3 regions of the Mesorhizobium sp. M0293 genome follow, and region 1 is predicted to be linked to each of the others. Evidence: riboswitches for the same ligand, from Rfam matches in the RefSeq annotation. Region 1 holds a riboswitch; each other region holds the start of a gene.

Region 1 (6,142 bases):
CCGAGACCCAGAACCCGTTCTGAGCGCCGAACGCGTCCACCACCGCACCGGCGGCGAATGACCCGATGGCCATGCCGATGCCGATCCCCGTCATCACCCAGGTGATGCCTTCGGTCAGCATCGCTTCCGGCACGTGCCGCTCGATCAGGCCGAAGGCGGTGATGAAGGTCGGCGAGATCGCCACACCGCTGATGAACACGGTCAGCGCCAGCAGTGGCACGGTGTCGGCGGTGAGCGGCAGCAGCGTACCGAGCGCGACGAGGGCGACTGCGATGGCCAGTTGGCGTTGCAGCGGTGCTTGCAGGTTGAGCGCGCCGACGATGATACCCAGCACGAACGATCCCAGCGCATAGACGCCGATGACCAGGCTGGCGGCCCCCGGTTGGCCAAGCTCCTTGGTGATCGCCACGGTGCTCACTTCCGTCGTCGCGAAGGTCGCGCCGATGAAGATCAGGGCGAAGGTGATGATCTGCACCGGCCGCAGGCGGATTGCCGAGCCGCGTGAACCCTGTTCCACCGGCCGCACTTGCGGCTCGGTCGAGCGCTGCAGGATGAAGGCGGTCGAGCCGAAGGCAAGGAACAAGGTGCTCACCAGCATGCCCGCTTCCGGGAACAGGGCAGCACTCAGGCCCACCGACAGCGATGCCCCGGCGATATAGACCAGCTCGTCGGCCGCCGACTCGAAGGCGAAGGCGGTGTTCATCTGCGGCCGCCCGCGGAAAATCTCGGTCCAGCGTGCGCGCACCATCGCCGGGATGCTGGGCATCGCCGCGGCCAGCAGTGCCGACACGAACAGCGTCCATACCGGCCAGTCCCGGTTGGCCGCCGCAATCAACACGACGAAAGCCAGTACCGAAATGATGGTGGTGGGCACCACGATCCGCGTCTGGCCAAGGCGATCCACCAGTCTCGATATCTGCGGCGCGAGAAAAGCGTTGGCCAGCGCGAACGTCGCGGCGACGGCGCCCGCCAGCCAGTACTCGCCACGCGTCTGCGACAGCATTGCCACGATGCCGATTGGCGCCATGGCAATCGGCAGGCGCGCCATGAAGCCGGCGGCGGCAAAGCCCTTGGTTCCTGGGGCACGAAAGATCTCCGAGTAGGGATTTTGCATGGGTTGGTTCCTCGACAAAGCACGATTCGACAATTACATACGATGCGTATGAATGTTAAATAGAGCATACGCCGCGTATGTCAATTGGCATACGGTTCGTATGTGGATAGGGCCAGGAGCCATGCACAAACCCCGCAAGGAGATGATTGCCGAGACGCGCGCCAAGCTGATCGCGGCGGCCCGCCATGCCTTCGGCACAACAGGCTATGCCGAAGCCTCGATGGATGATTTCACCGCATCGGCCGGGCTGACGCGCGGCGCGCTCTATCACCATTTCGGCGACAAGAAAGGTCTGCTGCAGGCGGTTATTGCCGAAATCGACGGCGAGATGGCGGCGCGCATCAATGAGATAGCGTCGAGAGCGCCGACCCGCTGGCAGCATTTCGTCGACGAATGCTCGACCTATATCGAGATGGCGTTGGAGCCGGAAATCCAGCGCATCATGTTCCGGGATGGCCCGGCCGTTCTGGGGGATCCGGCACAATGGCCGAACGCCAACGCGTGCATCGCTTCAATGACAGGCCATCTGACAGCGCTGCAGGAGGAGGGGGTTGTCGTCTCTAGTCTCGACCCCGAAACTGCCTCGCGGCTGATCAACGGTGCGAGCAGCCAGGCGGCGCAACGGATCGCCAATTCGACGGACCCCGAAGCGACGTCGAAGAAGGTGGTGGAGGCGTTCAAGCAACTGCTCGAAGGCCTGCTCAAAAGGCCGGGTTCGCAACCGGACTGAAATCCCGTCGGCGGTCAGGCACACCGGGACTCCGAACTCAGGTTAACAAAAGGCCTGAGGACGGCCAGTCCAGCGGTGTCGGCAGCTTTTGTGCCGGTAGCTTTCGTGTCGATAGGAATTTTTTCTTGACTTCGTGACCTCAGCTATGGTACATATCCATCCATGGTGCTGATTTGCGCCAGTGACCCGCCGCACAGGCGGGTTTTTCGTTTCCGTCAGCCAACGCGCCGGCGAACCTGTTAACCCGAGTTCGTTGCCCTGCGGCGCCACGGCCGACAATTGACAATCGCCGGGTTGGGTCCATCCTCTTGCACCACCTCTGGGGGGAGATTCGGGACATGTGGGATTTCGATATCGGCAGGTCGGTGTCCATCATGATGCGGACCTGGCCGTTCATTGTCTTTCGCATGATCGTCTATTTCGGCATCACGCTGGCCTACATCATGGCGACCGGCATGGGCGCCAGCGTCGGCTATGGCGTCGGCCATATCTCCACCGATCCCGACGGGCCGCTATCCTTTGCCCTGTGGGGCGGGGTGGTCGGTTTCGGCGTCGTCTCGATCGCCGTTTACTGGATCCGCGAATACATCCTCTATGTCGTCAAGGCCGGCCATATCGCCGTGATGGTCCATCTGATCGACGGCCGCGACATTCCCGGCGGCCAGGACCAGATCGCCTACGCCAAGGATATCGTGACCCAGCGTTTTGCCGAGGCCAACATCCTTTTCGTCGTCGACCAGCTGGTCAAGGGCGCCATCCGCGCCATCACCGGCCTGCTCGGCGGCATCGCCGCTTTCCTGCCGATCCCGGGCTTGAGCGGCCTGATCTCCTTCGTCAACACAGTGATCCGCCTGTCGCTGACCTATGTCGACGAGATCATCCTCGGCTACAACATACGCATCAATTCGTCCGCGCCGTTCGAGACGGCGCGCCAGGGCGTCGTGCTCTATGCCCAGAACGGCAAGGTCATGGTCAAGAATGCCGTCTGGCTGGCAGTCATCATGTGGGGCGTGTCGTTCGTCATTTTCCTGCTGATGCTGGCGCCGGCCGCCGCCATTCTTTTCCTGATGCCAGGGCAATTGGCGGGCTGGGCCTTCGTGCTCGCCATCGTCTTCGCCTGGGCCTTCAAGGCGGCCTTCATCGAGCCTTTCGCCATCGCTTGCCTGATGCAGGTCTACTTCAAGACTATTGCGGGCCAGGTGCCAGATCCGGCCTGGGACGCCCGGCTGGCTGAGGCGTCGTCGAAGTTCAGGGAACTCAAGGACAAGGCGCTGGCCTCCTTCGGCGGCTCGCGCTGGGGACCGGCCGGCGCGACACCCTGATCAGCGAGGCTCGACGGCGCGGCAGCAACAGCGTTGAGGCGCGCCACGGTCGATTTGAGCAACGCTTCACCTTGCCCGGAAAACGTCTCACTCATGATCAGCTCCGGTAGCGGCAGTCGCCGTCCCCAGCCATGCGTTTCGAGGTCGGGCTTTGGCGCGAACTCCGAGACGCGGCCGACGCAGAGATAGGCGACCGGCGTCACATGATCGGGAATTGACAGCAGGCTTTTCAGCGCCTGCGCCTCGATGATGCTGACCCAGCCGACGCCGACGCCTTCGGCGCGTGCCGCCAGCCAGAAATTCTGCACCGCGCAGACCGTGCTGTAGAGGTCCATCTCCGGATTGTGCCAGCGTCCCAACGGCGAACCCTTCGAGCGTTGGCGGTCGCAGGTGATGCAGATGTTGAGCGCGCTTTCGCAGATGCCTTCCAGCTTGAGCTTGCGGTAAAGCGCCTGCCGGTCTTCCTCAATTGCCGGCAATTCCTGCTCGCGTGCCGTCAGGAACAGGTCGCGCACCCTTTCCCGTCGTTCGGCATCGCGAATGACTATGAAGTTCCAAGGCTGCATGAAGCCGACCGACGGCGCGTGGTGGGCGGCAAGCAGCAGCCGCGCCAGCACCTCATCATCAAGCGTGGTGGGCAGGAAATGGCTGCGCACGTCACGCCGTGTGAACATAGCGCGATACACCGCATCGCGCGCATTCTGCTCAAATCCATTGCCAACAGCAGCGGTCATGTGTTCCGGCATCGCTTGTCCCCTTGCGATTGCAGCAGTTTCAAACGGTCAGAGCGTACTTTGTGCGTCCAAGTGGACGCACGTCGCTCTGATGTCGTCCGCCTGACCATGCGGATGACGATGCCTGCCAGGCCGGTCTTCTGGCTCGGGATCAACCCGCGTCCGGTGCCTTCCCGTCATCGACAGTGGCGTATACCGGCGCGGTCCCCCTTACAGCGTTGGGCACGCCACGGAATTCAACCGTGTTCCCGATTCTCCCGTTTGCACGGGCACCAGGCAGTGGCGGGGACCTTACGCCGAAGCGCAGACGACGCCAATGCCTGCGGCGACACGAATGGACGCAGGCGCGATTTTCCCCAGTCATCAGCCGCCTGCGCATGGCCTTTGTCGATCCGGGTCACTAGATTAGGACGATGACCACTCGTCTCTACACCCATCCGATCTTCCTCGAGCACCTCACGCCACCCGGCCACCCCGAACGGCCGGACCGCTTGCGCGCCATCGATCGCGTGCTCGATGACGAGGCCTTTGCCGCGCTCGATCGTATCCAGGCGCCGGAAGGCGACGAGGCCACCATCCTCTACGCGCATCCCGCCGATTTCGTCGCCCGCGTGCGGGCCGCCATTCCCGACGAGGGGATTGCGCGCATCGACGCAGACACCACTGCCAGCCCGAAGAGCTGGCAGGCGGCGATCACCGCGATCGGTGCCGCCAACGCCGCCGTCGACGACGTCTTTGCAGGCCGCGCCGACAATGTCTTCGTCGCCGCGCGGCCACCCGGCCATCATGCCGAAAAGACCACGGCGATGGGCTTCTGCCTGTTCAACACCGCGGCAATCGCGGCGCGCTATGCGCAGAAGAAACACGGCGTCGAGCGCGTTGCCGTCGTCGACTGGGACGTGCATCACGGCAATGGCACGCAGGATATTTTCTGGGACGATCCGTCGGTGCTCTATTGCTCTACGCACCAGATGCCGCTTTATCCCGGCACCGGGGCAAAAAACGAAACCGGCGCCGGCAATATCGTTAACGCACCATTGGCGCCGCAGACCGGCAGCGAGGTTTTTCGCGATGCCTTCCTGTCGCGCGTGCTGCCGGCGCTCGACAATTTCGCGCCCGACCTGATCGTCATTTCGGCCGGGTTCGACGCGCACCACCGCGATCCGCTGGCCGAGATCAACCTGACCGAGGACGATTTCGACTGGGCGACCGGCCAGCTGATGCAGCGCGCGGCGCGCCACAGCGGCAACCGGCTCGTCAGCCTGCTCGAGGGTGGCTACGATCTGCAGGGATTGGCATTTTCGGTCGCCGCCCATGTCGGGCGACTGATGAAAGGATGAATGATGGCTGGTGAGACCAACGAAGACGTCAAGGCGATGAGCTTCGAACAGGCACTCGACGCGCTGGAGAAGATCGTCGATGATCTGGAGCGTGGCGACGTGCCGCTCGACCAGTCGATCCGGATCTATGAGCGCGGCGAGGCACTGAAGGCGCATTGCGACCGGCTGCTGAAGGCCGCCGAGGACAAGGTCGAGAAGATCAGGCTGTCGCGCGACGGCAAGCCGGTTGGAACGGAGCCGCTTGACGCGGATTGAGGCAGTCCGAACGATGGTCTTGCCTCACCGGTTTTTGGACATGATCATGATCGAGGATAGAACGCATCCCGATTGAAAGCGCTCCAGGACAAGAGGAGATACGGAAACGATGTGCAGAAACATCAAGACCCTGTTCAATTTTGATCCGCCTGCAACCAATGACGAAGTCCGCGATGCGGCCCTTCAGTTCGTCCGCAAGCTGAGCGGAACGACGCGGCCTTCGAAGCAGAACCAGCATGCCTTCGACCACGCGGTCGAAGCCATCGCGGCATCGGCGCGCGAACTGCTCGATTCTCTCGAAACCCACCAGCATCCGCGCAATCGCGAAGAGGTGGCGGCCAAACTGCGGGCAAAGGCGGCGATCCGCTTTGCCTGACGCGGCCAGGGCAGGCATTGCCCGCTGACAAGGAGAGTTCATGAGCTTCTTCCCGGGGAAAGACCCTGAAGTCGGCGACGCCTTCGCCAGCGACCAGATCGAACTGATGGTCATCCCGAATGCGAAGGATATTGGCGGTTTCCAGGTGCGCCGCGCCCTGCCGACCGCCAAAAGGCGGCTGGTCGGACCCTTCATCTTCTTCGACCGCATGGGCCCGGCGATCCTGCGCGCCGGCCAGGCGCTCGATGTCCGTCCCCATCCGCATATCGGT
Region 2 (6,142 bases), on a different contig from region 1:
TGGACACCGGGCCGGTGCTTTCCTTGCCGAGCAGAAGATCGACGCACTGGCGCATGATCTTCGCCGACTGGCGCATTTCTTCCATGCGCACGAGGTAGCGGTCGAAGCAGTCACCGTTCTTGCCGATCGGAATGTCGAAATCCATTTCCGAATAGCATTCATAGGGTTGCGACTTGCGCAGGTCCCAGGGCGCGCCCGAACCGCGCACCATGACGCCGGAAAAGCCCCAGGCCCAGGCGTCGGCCAATGTGACGATGCCGATATCGACATTGCGCTGCTTGAAGATGCGGTTGCCGGTCAGCAATTGATCGAGGTCGTCGATCGACTTGAGGAACGGGTCGATCCACTTGCCGATATCCTCGACCAGCTTCTGCGGCAGATCCTGGTGGACACCGCCGGGACGGAAATAGGCGGCATGCATGCGCGAACCGGAGGCGCGCTCATAGAACACCATCAGCTTTTCGCGCTCGACGAAGCCCCACAGCGGTGGCGTCAACGCGCCGACGTCCATCGCCTGCGTCGTCACATTGAGGATGTGCGACATGATGCGGCCGATTTCGCAGTAAAGCACGCGGATCAGCTGGCCGCGCTTCGGCACGTCGATACCGAGCAGGCGCTCGGCGGCCAGAGCAAAGGCGTGCTCCTGGTTCATCGGCGCGCAATAATCGAGCCGGTCGAGATAGGGGATCGCCTGCAGATAGGTCTTGGCCTCGATCAGCTTTTCCGTGCCGCGATGCAAGAGCCCGATATGCGGATCGACGCGATCGACGACTTCGCCGTCCAGCTCCAGCACGAGGCGCAAAACGCCATGCGCCGCAGGGTGTTGCGGGCCGAAATTGATGTTGAAATTGCGGACGGAGGTTTCAGCCATTTACTGCTTTGCCTTCTCGTCACCCGGCAGGACGTAATCAGTACCTTCCCACGGCGACAAAAAATCGAAATTGCGGAATTCCTGCTTGAGTTCCACAGGCTCGTAGATGACGCGCTTGGCTTCGTCGTCGTAGCGCACCTCGACGAAGCCGGTCAGCGGGAAATCCTTGCGCAGCGGGTGGCCTTCGAAACCGTAGTCGGTCAATAGGCGGCGCAGATCGGGATGGCCCGAGAACAGCACGCCGTAGAGATCGTAGGTCTCACGCTCGAACCAGTCCGCACCAGGGAACACGCCGGTGATCGACGGCACCATGGTTTCCTCGTCGGCCTGCACCTTGACGCGGATGCGCACATTCTGCTTCGGCGACAACAGATGGTAGACGACGTCGAAGCGCTTGGCGCGTGACGGATAGTCGGCGCCGCAGACGTCGATGATCGAGATGAACTGGCAGCGCGCATCGTCGCGCAGGAAGGTCATGACCTCGACCAGATCGCGCGGCTCGACGCCAATGGTAAGCTCGCCATAGGCGATATCAGCGTCATTCACGCGGTCGATCAGTTTCTCGCCGAGATAGGTCGACAGTTCGGTCAGGGATGCGGTCATGGATTTACCGTTCGATCGTGCCGGTGCGGCGGATCTTCTTCTGCAAGAGAAGAATGCCGTAAAGCAGCGCTTCGGCGCTCGGCGGGCAGCCGGGCACATAGATGTCGACCGGCACGATGCGGTCGCAGCCACGCACCACCGAATAGGAATAGTGGTAGTAGCCGCCGCCATTGGCGCAGGAGCCCATCGAGATGACGTAGCGCGGTTCCGGCATCTGGTCGTAGACCTTGCGCAACGCGGGCGCCATCTTGTTGGTCAGCGTGCCGGCGACGATCATGATGTCGGACTGGCGCGGAGACGCGCGCGGCGCGACACCGAAGCGCTCGCTGTCATAGCGCGGCATCGAGGTGTGGATCATCTCCACCGCGCAACAGGCGAGACCAAATGTCATGAACATCAGCGAACCGCTGCGTGCCCAGGTGATCAGCGCTTCCGTCGAGGTGACGAGAAAGCCCTTGTCGGCCAGCTCGTTGTTGATTTCGAGGAAGAAGGGATCGTCCTGCCCCACCGGCCTGCCGGTGTTGGGATCGATGATACCTTTGGGCTTCGGCGCGACGAGGGTGCCTGAACTGTCGTTCAATCCCATTCCAGCGCTCCTTTTTTCCATTCATAGGCAAAGCCGATGGTCAGCACCGCCAAAAATACCATCATCGACCAGAAGCCGAGCATGCCGATCTTCGAGAACGACACCGCCCACGGGAACAGGAAGGCTACTTCCAGGTCGAAGATGATGAACAGGATCGACACCAGGTAGAAGCGGATGTCGAATTTCATGCGGGCGTCGTCGAACGAGTTGAAACCGCACTCGTAGGCGGAAAGCTTTTCGGGATCGGGGTTGCGGTAAGCCACCAGGAAGGGTGCGGCCAGCAGCGCCAGGCCGACAACCAGCGCCACGCCGATGAACAGGACGATGGGCAGATACGAACTTAGAAGTGCGTTCATACTCGGCTTTCCGTTGGCGCCAATCCACGTTGATTACAGCACCGGACCCTAATGCGGAAGCGTGACAGTTTAACCGCTGAACCGTTTTAAGGGCCTATGCTGCAACGCGGCGAGGGTTAGCGCAGCACTTCCAGCGAAGCAAGTCAAACCTTGTTCAAAACACAGTGCTGGACGGCATATCGCGGCAAACTGGTCCGATCCGCTCCTGTTTGATTTCCTTCGCTTTTTACTCCACTTTTCTCTCCTGACATGGTTGCCGCCAAAACCCTGCTAGCATGAACCGGAATCACCCATCAAATCGCCCTCAGAGTGACGCCTGCATGAAGGAAAAGATCTCGCTCCCCATGGCCCGGCGCATTGCGCTTGCCGCCCAAGGGTTTCTCGATCCCCGCCCGACCGGCACACCGAACCGCCGGCACTTCGCCCGCGTATTGGCCCGCACCGGCCTGCTGCAGATCGATTCCGTCAGCGCGGTGGTGCGCGCTCATTATATGCCGCTCTATTCGCGCCTTGGCCCCTACCCGTTCGCTTTGCTCGACAATGCCGCGGTCACGCGCAAGCGCACGGTGTTCGAATATTGGGCGCACGAGGCTTCCTTTCTGCCGGTCGAGACTTACCCGCTGATGCGTTGGCGCATGCAACGCGCCGAGCGCGGCGACGAGATGTATCTGGGTCTCGCCAAATGGGGCCGCGAGCACGCAGCCTATATCGAAGAGATCTACCGCCAGGTCGCCGAGCGTGGCCCGATCGCCGCCTCCGCGCTCGAGGGCCAGAAGGGCTCGGGTGGTTGGTGGGGCTGGAGCCATGCCAAGCATGCCTTCGAATGGCTGTTCTGGGCCGGTCGCATCACCACGGCGCACCGTCGTGGTTTCGAGCGCTTCTATGACCTGCCCGAGCGCGTGCTGCCGCAGGCGATCCTCGATCTACCGATTCCCGCCGCCGAGGACGCGCACCGTGAATTGCTGCGCATTTCCGCCCGTGCCCACGGCATCGCGACATCAGGCGATTTGCGCGATTATTTCCGCCTGTCGCCGGCCGATATGAAAGGCCGGCTGGAGGAACTGGTTGAAACAGGCGAGTTGCTGCCGGTGCGCGTCGAAGGTTGGGACAAGCCGGCTTATCTTCATAGAGACGCCCGTGTGCCGCGCAAGATCGAGGCCCGCGCCCTGATGGCGCCGTTCGATCCGGTCGTCTTCGAGCGGTCGCGCACGGAGCGGCTGTTCGATTTCCACTACCGCATCGAGATCTACACGTCGGCCGACAAGCGGCAATACGGCTATTATGTCCTGCCGTTCCTGCTCGGCGACAGGATCGTGGCGCGCGTCGATCTGAAGGCCGACCGGCCTGCCGGCATCCTGCGCGTCCATGCGGCCTATGCCGAGCCCAAAGCGCCGCCACAGACTGCCGCTCAGCTCTACCAGGAACTGAAGCAGATGCAGGGCTGGCTCGGCCTCGAACGCATCGAGGTGACCCCGGCCGGTGACTTGGGTCCGGCGTTGGCCGACCTGACCGTGTCGTAAGCTCGCGTTGACACCGCCGCCTGCAAAAGCCTAAATCCGATACAGACGGTCTCTTCTCTTCAACGAGAGGAGCCAAGAGGGAATGCGGTGCGGGACGAAATCCCAAATCCGCGGCTGTCCCCGCAACTGTAAGCGAAGAGCCAAGGCCGAAAGCCACTGGGAGTTCCCGGGAAGGCGGCTACCCAAGGCGATGACCCGCGAGCCAGGAGACCTGCCGTCTGCGACTAAGAATCCGATCGCCCGGCGGGTTTCCGGGCAAGGAGCACGATCTTTGGACCATGACAGCAGTTTTTCGGCTGGCACAGCGGATGTTTCGTCCGGCCATGATGATGCGTTGGCCGGCGTCACCGTCATCGTCTGCGCCTCCTGCCGCGATGAAACCGGCTCCGACGCCCATCCCCGCGCCGGCGAACTGCTGGCGGACGACACGCGCCGCGCCGCATCGGGCGACAATATTCGCATCCGCAGCGTTGAATGCCTCGGCAATTGCAAGCGCCGTCTCAGCGCCGCCATCCTGCGCGACGGTTGCTGGAGCTACGTCTTTGGCGATCTGACCACGACCAGCGGCAGCGATCTCGTCACCGGCGCAAAACTCTTCGCCACCTCGACGGACGGTCTCATTCCATGGCGCGGCCGTCCCGATAGCCTGAAGCGCGGCCTTGTTGCCCGCATCCCTCCGCTCGACCTGTTGAAGGACTTGAAATGACCGCTCCAGATTCGTCTGCCAACCTCTCCCGCGTTCCCTGCACCGTCGTCACCGGTTTCCTCGGCGCCGGCAAGACGACGCTGGTCCGCCATCTCCTGGAAAACGCCGGCGGCAAGCGCATTGCCATCATCGTCAACGAATTCGGCGACATCGGCATCGACGGCGAGATCCTGAAAGGCTGCGGCATCGACACCTGTCCGGAGGAAAACATCGTCGAACTGGCCAATGGCTGCATCTGCTGCACCGTCGCCGATGATTTCGTCCCGGCGCTCGACCAGATCCTGTCGCTGACGCCAAAGGTCGACCACATCCTGATCGAGACTTCCGGCCTGGCTTTGCCCAAGCCGCTGGTCCAGGCTTTCCAGTGGCCGAGCGTGAAGAGCCGCGTCACCGTCGATGGCGTCATTGCCGTGGTCGACGGGCCGGCATTGGCCGAAGGACGCGTCGCCAACGACATGGACGCCTTGCAGGCGCAGCGCGCTCAGGATGAGACGCTCGACCACGACGATCCGGTCGAGGAGGTGTTCGAGGATCAGATCGCCTGCGCCGACCTGATCATCCTGTCCAAAAGCGACCTGATGGACGCCGCCGGCACTGCCCGCGCCAACGCCATCATTGGCGAACACTCCGCCCGCGCGGTGAAGATCGTGCCGACGTCGCATGGCAAGGTCGATCCTTCCGTACTGCTCGGGCTCGGTCTCGCAGTCGAGGACGACATCGAAAACCGCAAGTCCCATCATGACGGCGCCTTCGACCATGAGCATGACGACTTCGACACGTTCATCGTCGACATTGCCTCGATCGCCAATCCCGATGAGCTTGCAAAGCGCGTCGCCGCCGCCGCCGAAGAAGAGAACGTGCTGCGCGTAAAGGGCTTCGTCGAGGTCGGCGGCAAGCCGATGCGGCTCTTGCTGCAGGCCGTCGGGCCGCGCGTCAACCACTACTATGATCGCGCCTGGACGGCGCAGGACGACCGCCGCTCGCGCCTCGTTGTCATCGGCCTCAAGGGGCTGAACCGCCCGGCGATCGAGCGTATACTTGCCGGCTGATTTCGGACACGGGTTGCGATGCACATCCTAACCACGACATCCGCCTCGCTCGACGATCTCGCCGAGCCGGTCGATCTGCGGCAGACGCCGGCGGATATCGTGGCCCTGTCCTTCACCGACAGCGACCTCGCCGGCCTTGCGGCCGCGTGGAAGGCCGACGCCGGCCGGCTGCCCTCGATGCGGCTGGCCGCCCTGCGTGATCTGCGCCATCCCATGTCCGTCGACCTCTGGGTCGACAGCGTCGCCCGCCACGCCAAGATCATCCTCGTCCGCATCCTCGGCGGCTACGACTGGTGGCGCTACGGCTGCGACCAGCTTGCCTCGATCGCTCGCGAACGCGGCATAAAACTGGCTCTGCTGCCCGGCGAGAGCCATGACGAGGACCTAAGGCTGATCGAAGCCTCGACGCTGCCGCGCGAGGAGCTTGACGGCCTGCTCGATTATTTCCGCG
Region 3 (6,142 bases), on a different contig from region 1:
CAAGCACCGGCTGGTTGTCGGGCAACGCCGCGAGCGCGCCGGCAAGATCGAGCGGTGCGTCGATGGTCGTCCAGCCTTCGCCGCGCCGCGACCGGTGCTGCGCGATGCGCTCACGCATCTCGTCGTCATAGGCTTGCGCGGTGGCGATATAGGTCCATGGCGAGGGCAAGGCCGTCGCCAGATTTTCGGCGTGGGGGGGGGGGGGGGGGGGGGGGGCCCCGCGGGCGGGGGGGGGGGGGGGGGGGGGGGGGGGGGGGGGGGGGGGGGGCGGGGGGCGGGGCGGGGGGCGGGGCGGCCGCCCCCACCGCCGATGAGGAAGGTCAGTGCCTTGCTGTCAGGCAAAGCTGTCGCGCAGGCTGGTCGCCGTACCGGTAAAGCGGCCACGCACCACGCCGACGACCGCGCCGAGCACCAGCCAGAACACCAGATTGGTCACTGTCACCGCCACCACGAACTGGTGATGCAGGCCTTCCGGGATCGGCGTCTCGAAACTGTCGGGCTGCGGCGCGCCGACAATATGCGGCGCGACGATCAACGCCACGGCCAGGATCGCCAGCGGCAGCGACTTGCGAAAGGCGATCAGGCCGAGCCCGGCCGCGGTCGCCGCCACCGTTGCCCACCACCAGATCTGGCGCTCGGTCAGATCGGCCGCGGGCATGGCCGGCAGTTCCGGCGGCAGGCCAAGACCCGGTGCCAGCGTGAACACGGCAAAGCCGGCCAAGCCCCAGAAGACGCCCTGCCGCCAGCCACCGATGCCGCCGGCGAATTCGGAGACTGCAACCAGAATCAGCGCGAAACCGATGCCGGTGACAATATTGGCAAGCACGCTGAAGGCGAAACGCTCGAAACCGTCTGCCGGCGCCCAACCCTCATCTTCGGCGGCCGGAGCGACTTCCGCCGCCGGAGCGGCTGTGCTCGTGGCATTGCTATCCGTTGGGGCCGGAGCGGCATGGTCATGGTGATGCCCGCCACCAGCCTGTTCGTAGACTTCCGCCTTCAGGATCAGCGGCACGGTGGCGTAGGCCTGCATGCAGGCGAGAACGACACCGGCCACGAGCCCTGCGATCGCCGCGATGAACACGACGTTGCGAAACAGGTTCATGATGTCAGATCCTCGTCAGTGGCAGGGAAACGCCATCGAATGGCGATAGTCGTGAGCCGCATTGTGGACTGCATCGATATGCGAGAAGCCGACAAAGCCCATCACGAAGATGCCGAGAAACGCAGCAAGAGCGAGCTGCATGAAGCGCGACTGCGAGGAGACGGAGGCGCCGAGGGAGACGGAAGCAGTAGTCATGTCTTGTCCTTTCGCCCTCCACCCGAGGGCATCGAAGTCAGTTTCCTGTCGCCGGCAGGTCTCCTGGCTCACGGATCAGCGCCCTTCCCCACCTTCCCGAAGAACAATCTTCAGTGGCATATGGAGAGGACTACCGCACACAGTTGCGGGGGCAGCCACGGCATTGGGCGAAACTCGCCCGCACCGCATTCCCTCTTGGCTCCAAAATGGAACCGACGACATCAGCGACTATAGGCAGAATCCTCGCCTCCGGCAAACCAAATTCCGCCGGCAACCATTGCGAATGCGTCGTGCCAGGCAAGGGCCGCCGGTGCCGCAATTGACAATTTTCCTGGCCGGGTGTCGGCTGGCACCTCCATAGGAAGCCAGCCCATGCAGCCCATTGCCAGCGAGCGCGATCCCTACAACGGCCTGACCCGGACCGAACCGACGCTGCCTTCGTCGGCCTATTGGGATGCAGGCACCTACCAAAACGATCTCGACGCTATCTGGTACAGAAGCTGGCTGCTGGTCTGCCGCGAGGCCGACCTTGCGCAACCGATGGCTTTCCGCACCTTCCGCATCGGCACGCAGGGGATTGTCGTGCTGCGTGACGAGACCGGCGAACTGCGCGCCTTCCACAACACCTGCCGCCATCGCGGCTCGCAGCTTTGCCGGGAAAGCGAAGGCCGGCTGAAGGCGCGGCTGATCACCTGCCCCTACCACGCCTGGTCTTATTCCCTGCGCGGCGATCTCGTGCGCGTGCCGTCGAAATCGCTGCCTGAAAATTTCGACAAGGCCGATCATCCGCTTTATCGCGTAGCGCTCTCGGTGTGGCGCGGTTTTATCTTCGTCAATCTCGCTGAAGACGCGATCGGTTCGGCGCAGACATCCTTCGATCCCGCATCCGGCGATCTCGGCAACTGGCCGCTGGAGACGTTGGTAAGCGGCCATGTGCTGCGCAAGGTTATGAACTGCAACTGGAAGATTTTTTGGGAAAACTTCAACGAATGCCTGCATTGCCCCGGCGTCCACAAGGACCTGTCGCGGCTGGTGCCGATCTATGGCCGCGGCCTGATGGGACGACACGACGATCCCGAATGGACGCGCCATGCCGACAATGACGCGCCGGAGTTTTCCGGCGGCCTGCGCACTGGCGCCGAGACATGGTCGAGCGACGGCCAGGCGCACGGGCCGGTCTTTTCGGGCCTGACACAGGCCGAGCGCACTGCGGGCCAGACCTACGCCACTAGCCTGCCGTCGATGTTCATCGTCGGCCATGTCGATTATGTCCGCACCGTGCGGCTGGTGCCGCTCGGCCCCGAACAGACCGAGCTTGTCGCCGAATGGCTGTTTACGCCCGAAGCGCTCGCCGCGACCGACATCGACAACATCGTTGCCTTCGGCACCCAGGTGCTGGAGGAAGATGCTGACATCTGCGAGGTCAACCAGAAAGGCTTGCGCTCGATGCGCCACACGGCCGGCGTGCTGATGCCCGAGGAATACGACCTGCACCGCTTCCACAACTGGGTGCGCGAGCGGCACGCGGCACTCCCGACCAAGCCCTGAAGATCAGAGTGATTTCGGCAGGTAGCGCCAGGTCACGAAGCCGCAAATCGCCGCCAGCAGGCCGAGCGTGACAAACACCGAGCCCAGCCCGAAGAAGGCCAGCACCACCGAATAGACCAGCGGCGGCGTTAGCTCGGAAAAGTCGAGATAGGTGCGGTAGACCGCCGCCATCTGTGATCTTTCATAGGAGCGCACCGAGCGCATGAAGGCGGTCGAGCCGAGTGCGTCGAGCGCGATGGTGAAGAAGGCGCCGCCAAGCAGGAAGGCGCCGGTGAGCAGCGGCACGGTTTCGCCGACGAAGCCTGCCGCCAGCAGCATGGCCGACATGGCGAAATAGGCAAACGTCATGGTCCGGCGGCCGCCAAAGCGCTTTCCTGCCTTGCCCCAGAAGATGGCCATGAACAGCAGCGCGTTACCGGCCGAAACCAGCAGGCCGCCGGCCAGCTTGCCCTCGCCGGCGATCACCATGAACAGCGGCCCATAGACGAAGAACGTCGTCCAGAAACAGGAGCGGCCGAAGGCGATCAGCCAGGCCAGCCTGAGTCTTGGCTGGGCGATGAAGCGGCCGATATTGGCGAGCGGATTGACCGGGCGTGTCTTGCCCGGACGGATCGACGGATTGTCGCCGAGCCGGTAGGTCCAAAACAGCGCCAGCAGGGCCAGGGCGAAGATCGCGACCGCGCCATGCGCGGCATAGATGCCGAAGCGTGTGTAGAGGAAGATGCCGAGCGTCGGCCCACCCGTCCAGGCCAACATCGACCATGCCATGCGCAGCGATTCGGCCTGCATGAAATCGGTCTTGCGGATGTGATCCATGATGTAGAGGTTGAGCGTGATCGACAGCGCGCTGGCGCCCATCACGCGGCACAGCATGCCGGCCAGTTGCCCGGCAAGCGTGTGCGTGACGAAGAACAGCGAGCCGATGGCCAGCAGGCAGGCGCCAGCCGTGTAGATCCAGCGGCGGGCAAAGCGGCGGATCAGCATCGGCATGAACAGCGTCACCGACAGGCCGAGCATCGCCACGACGGTGTAGAGGATCGAGACGATCTGCTCGTTATGCAGGATCTCGTAGGCCTGGATCGGGATGACGCTCGACACCGTAGCGCGGGCGAAGGATTCGACCGCGTAGAGCGAAGCGAAGGTGCGCGCGTCCGCGGCCTTGAGGGCCGGTAGCCAGATCGGATGGCGCACATGGGTGGACATTGCTTCCCCAAAGCAGAATCTATCGGGCCAAATCTGCCGTGGCGACCCCAGCGCCAATAAGAGGAAACCGACGCCTATCGGGCAAAAGCGAAGTCGGCCAAAGGCTTCCCGGCACTGGCCCAATGCGGCGGCTGATCCGGCGTCCTCGGCAAAATTCCCGGCCTTCTTTTGTTCGGTGCAACCGTGATAGTCGTTTTGCGGGGCTGAATCAGAATGCGAGACCATGAGCATCCAAACGCCGACCGCACCCGTTCAGGATCGACCAAGGCGCATCGTCGCCATCGACATTGTGCGCGGCATCGCGCTGATCGCCATGGCGAGCTACCATTTCACCTGGGATCTGGAATTCTTCGGCTACACCGATCCCGGCCTGACCGCCTTCGGCTGGTGGAAGATCTACGCACGCTGCATCGCCTCGACCTTCCTGTTCCTGGTCGGCGTCAGCCTGTACCTCGCCCATGGCCGACAAATCCGCTGGAACGGCTTCTGGAAGCGTTTCGCCATGGTCGCCGGAGCCGCGATCGCGATTTCGATCGTCACCCGCATCGCCACGCCGGACGGCTTCATCTTCTTCGGCATATTGCATGAGATCGCGCTCGCCAGCCTGCTCGGCCTGCTGTTTCTTCGCCTGCCGGCTTTGCTGACCATGATGGTTGCCGCGCTGGTCATCGCGGCGCCGATCTATTTGCGCTTCGAGGCTTTCGACCATCCATGGCTGTGGTGGGTCGGCCTGTCGGCGATCAATCCGCGTTCCAATGACTACGTTCCGCTGTTCCCGTGGTTCGGCGCTGTGCTTCTCGGCATAGGCGTCACTAAGCTTGCCGCGGGCGCGGGTGTCTTGACGTGGCTGGCGAACCTCAAGTCAGGCCGCTGGGCCAACCCGCTGGTCTTCATCGGCCGGCACAGCCTGGCCTTCTACCTGATCCATCAACCGCTGCTGATCGGCTGCGTGTGGCTGTTCTCGCAGATCATGCCGGCACAGGTTGAAACGCCGCAGGTGAACTTCCTCAAAACCTGCCAGCTGTCCTGCGAGCAGTCGCGCGACACCGAGTTCTGTTCCAGCTACTGTGTCTGCATGCTCGATACGCTCGAGGGCGAGGCCACGCTTGATCGGCTCTACAACAACGACCAGACTGCGGAATGGAAGGCACACCTGTCCGATCTCGCCGGCATGTGTACCGCCAAAACCGACAGCAAGTTGATGGAGGAAGGGGTCAAATGACCGAGAACCAGCCGAAGCAGGGGCTCATACCGTGGCCGCCGCTGATCTACATGGCCGCCATCGCCATCAGCATTGCCCTTGGCCTGCTCTACCCCCTGCCCTGGATCGGCGACCTCCTGGGTGACATTCTTTTCGCGGCCGGCTGGGTGGCCCTGTTCGCCGTCGCCGCACTCTGGCTCACCGCGATCCGCACCATGATCCGGGCCAAGACCACGCTCAACCCCAACGCGGTGCCCGATCACCTGGTCACGTCAGGTCCCTTCGGCATCACCCGCAATCCGATCTATCTCGCCAACACGCTGCTGTTGATCGGCGTCGCCTTTGTCTCGGGGATAGCGTGGTTCCTCCCGTTGGCGTTCATCGCGGCCTTCGCCACGCAGAAGATGGCCATCGAGAGCGAGGAAAAGGTGCTGGCGGCGAAGTTCGGCAAGAAATACCGCGACTACGCGAAACGCGTGCGACGCTGGATTTGAGCTGGCGCGTTCGTCATCCACGGGCCGAGCAAGGAGCAGAGCGACGCGGCGCAGACCCGAGGATGACGAGGGCTCAGGTATTCACGCCGAGTTCGACGAGCCGCTCGACGCAGGATTCTTCGGCCTGGTCGAGCTCGGCCAGCGTCTCTTCAAGGTCGCGGCGCTTCTGCCTGAGATCCTCGCGCTTTTCTTCGATGCGCTTGATCATCAGCTTGAGTTGACCGACCTCGCCGGGCGGCTCCTTGTACATCTGGATGATTTCGCGGATCTCGTTGATCGAGAAGCCGAGCCTCTTGCCACGCATGATCTGCCGGATGAGGTGGCGATCGGACGGGCGAAACAGCCGCGTGCGGCCACGCCGCACCGGCTGCACCAGCCCCTCATCCTCATAGAAGCGCA

Evidence for each region. A riboswitch is a leader RNA that binds a small molecule or an ion and turns the genes downstream of it on or off. The one in region 1 is predicted to bind cobalamin.
Region 2: linked by a shared signal. The riboswitch ahead of NKJ06_RS04305 (DUF1636 family protein) and the one ahead of bluB (5,6-dimethylbenzimidazole synthase) in region 1 are both predicted to bind cobalamin.
Region 3: linked by a shared signal. The riboswitch ahead of NKJ06_RS04500 (CbtB domain-containing protein) and the one ahead of bluB (5,6-dimethylbenzimidazole synthase) in region 1 are both predicted to bind cobalamin.

What each region holds. Positions count from the first base shown of each region.
Region 1 covers NZ_JAMYSA010000049.1:16,416-22,557, forward strand. Annotated here, with positions in the region: gene NKJ06_RS19335 (MFS transporter) at 1-1,114, opposite strand, end outside; gene NKJ06_RS19340 (TetR/AcrR family transcriptional regulator) at 1,236-1,844, shown strand; gene NKJ06_RS19345 (hypothetical protein) at 2,183-3,166, shown strand; partial or broken gene bluB (5,6-dimethylbenzimidazole synthase) at 3,331-3,912, opposite strand; cobalamin riboswitch at 4,014-4,192, opposite strand; gene NKJ06_RS19355 (histone deacetylase family protein) at 4,314-5,240, shown strand; gene NKJ06_RS19360 (exodeoxyribonuclease VII small subunit) at 5,244-5,495, shown strand; gene NKJ06_RS19365 (DUF2277 domain-containing protein) at 5,605-5,871, shown strand; gene NKJ06_RS19370 (pirin family protein) at 5,912-6,142, shown strand, end outside.
Region 2 covers NZ_JAMYSA010000006.1:75,470-81,611, reverse strand. Annotated here, with positions in the region: gene NKJ06_RS04330 (NADH-quinone oxidoreductase subunit D) at 1-871, opposite strand, end outside; gene NKJ06_RS04325 (NADH-quinone oxidoreductase subunit C) at 872-1,474, opposite strand; gene NKJ06_RS04320 (NuoB/complex I 20 kDa subunit family protein) at 1,479-2,060, opposite strand; gene NKJ06_RS04315 (NADH-quinone oxidoreductase subunit A) at 2,051-2,416, opposite strand; gene NKJ06_RS04310 (winged helix-turn-helix domain-containing protein) at 2,737-3,936, shown strand; cobalamin riboswitch at 3,966-4,169, shown strand; gene NKJ06_RS04305 (DUF1636 family protein) at 4,208-4,642, shown strand; gene cobW (cobalamin biosynthesis protein CobW) at 4,639-5,691, shown strand; gene NKJ06_RS04295 (cobaltochelatase subunit CobN) at 5,710-6,142, shown strand, end outside.
Region 3 covers NZ_JAMYSA010000006.1:115,189-121,330, reverse strand. Annotated here, with positions in the region: gene cobU (bifunctional adenosylcobinamide kinase/adenosylcobinamide-phosphate guanylyltransferase) at 1-181, opposite strand, end outside; gene NKJ06_RS04505 (CbtA family protein) at 335-1,102, opposite strand; gene NKJ06_RS04500 (CbtB domain-containing protein) at 1,118-1,297, opposite strand; cobalamin riboswitch at 1,334-1,529, opposite strand; gene NKJ06_RS04495 (aromatic ring-hydroxylating oxygenase subunit alpha) at 1,670-2,845, shown strand; gene NKJ06_RS04490 (MFS transporter) at 2,849-4,048, opposite strand; gene NKJ06_RS04485 (heparan-alpha-glucosaminide N-acetyltransferase) at 4,272-5,270, shown strand; gene NKJ06_RS04480 (methyltransferase family protein) at 5,267-5,743, shown strand; gene NKJ06_RS04475 (MerR family transcriptional regulator) at 5,817-6,142, opposite strand, start outside.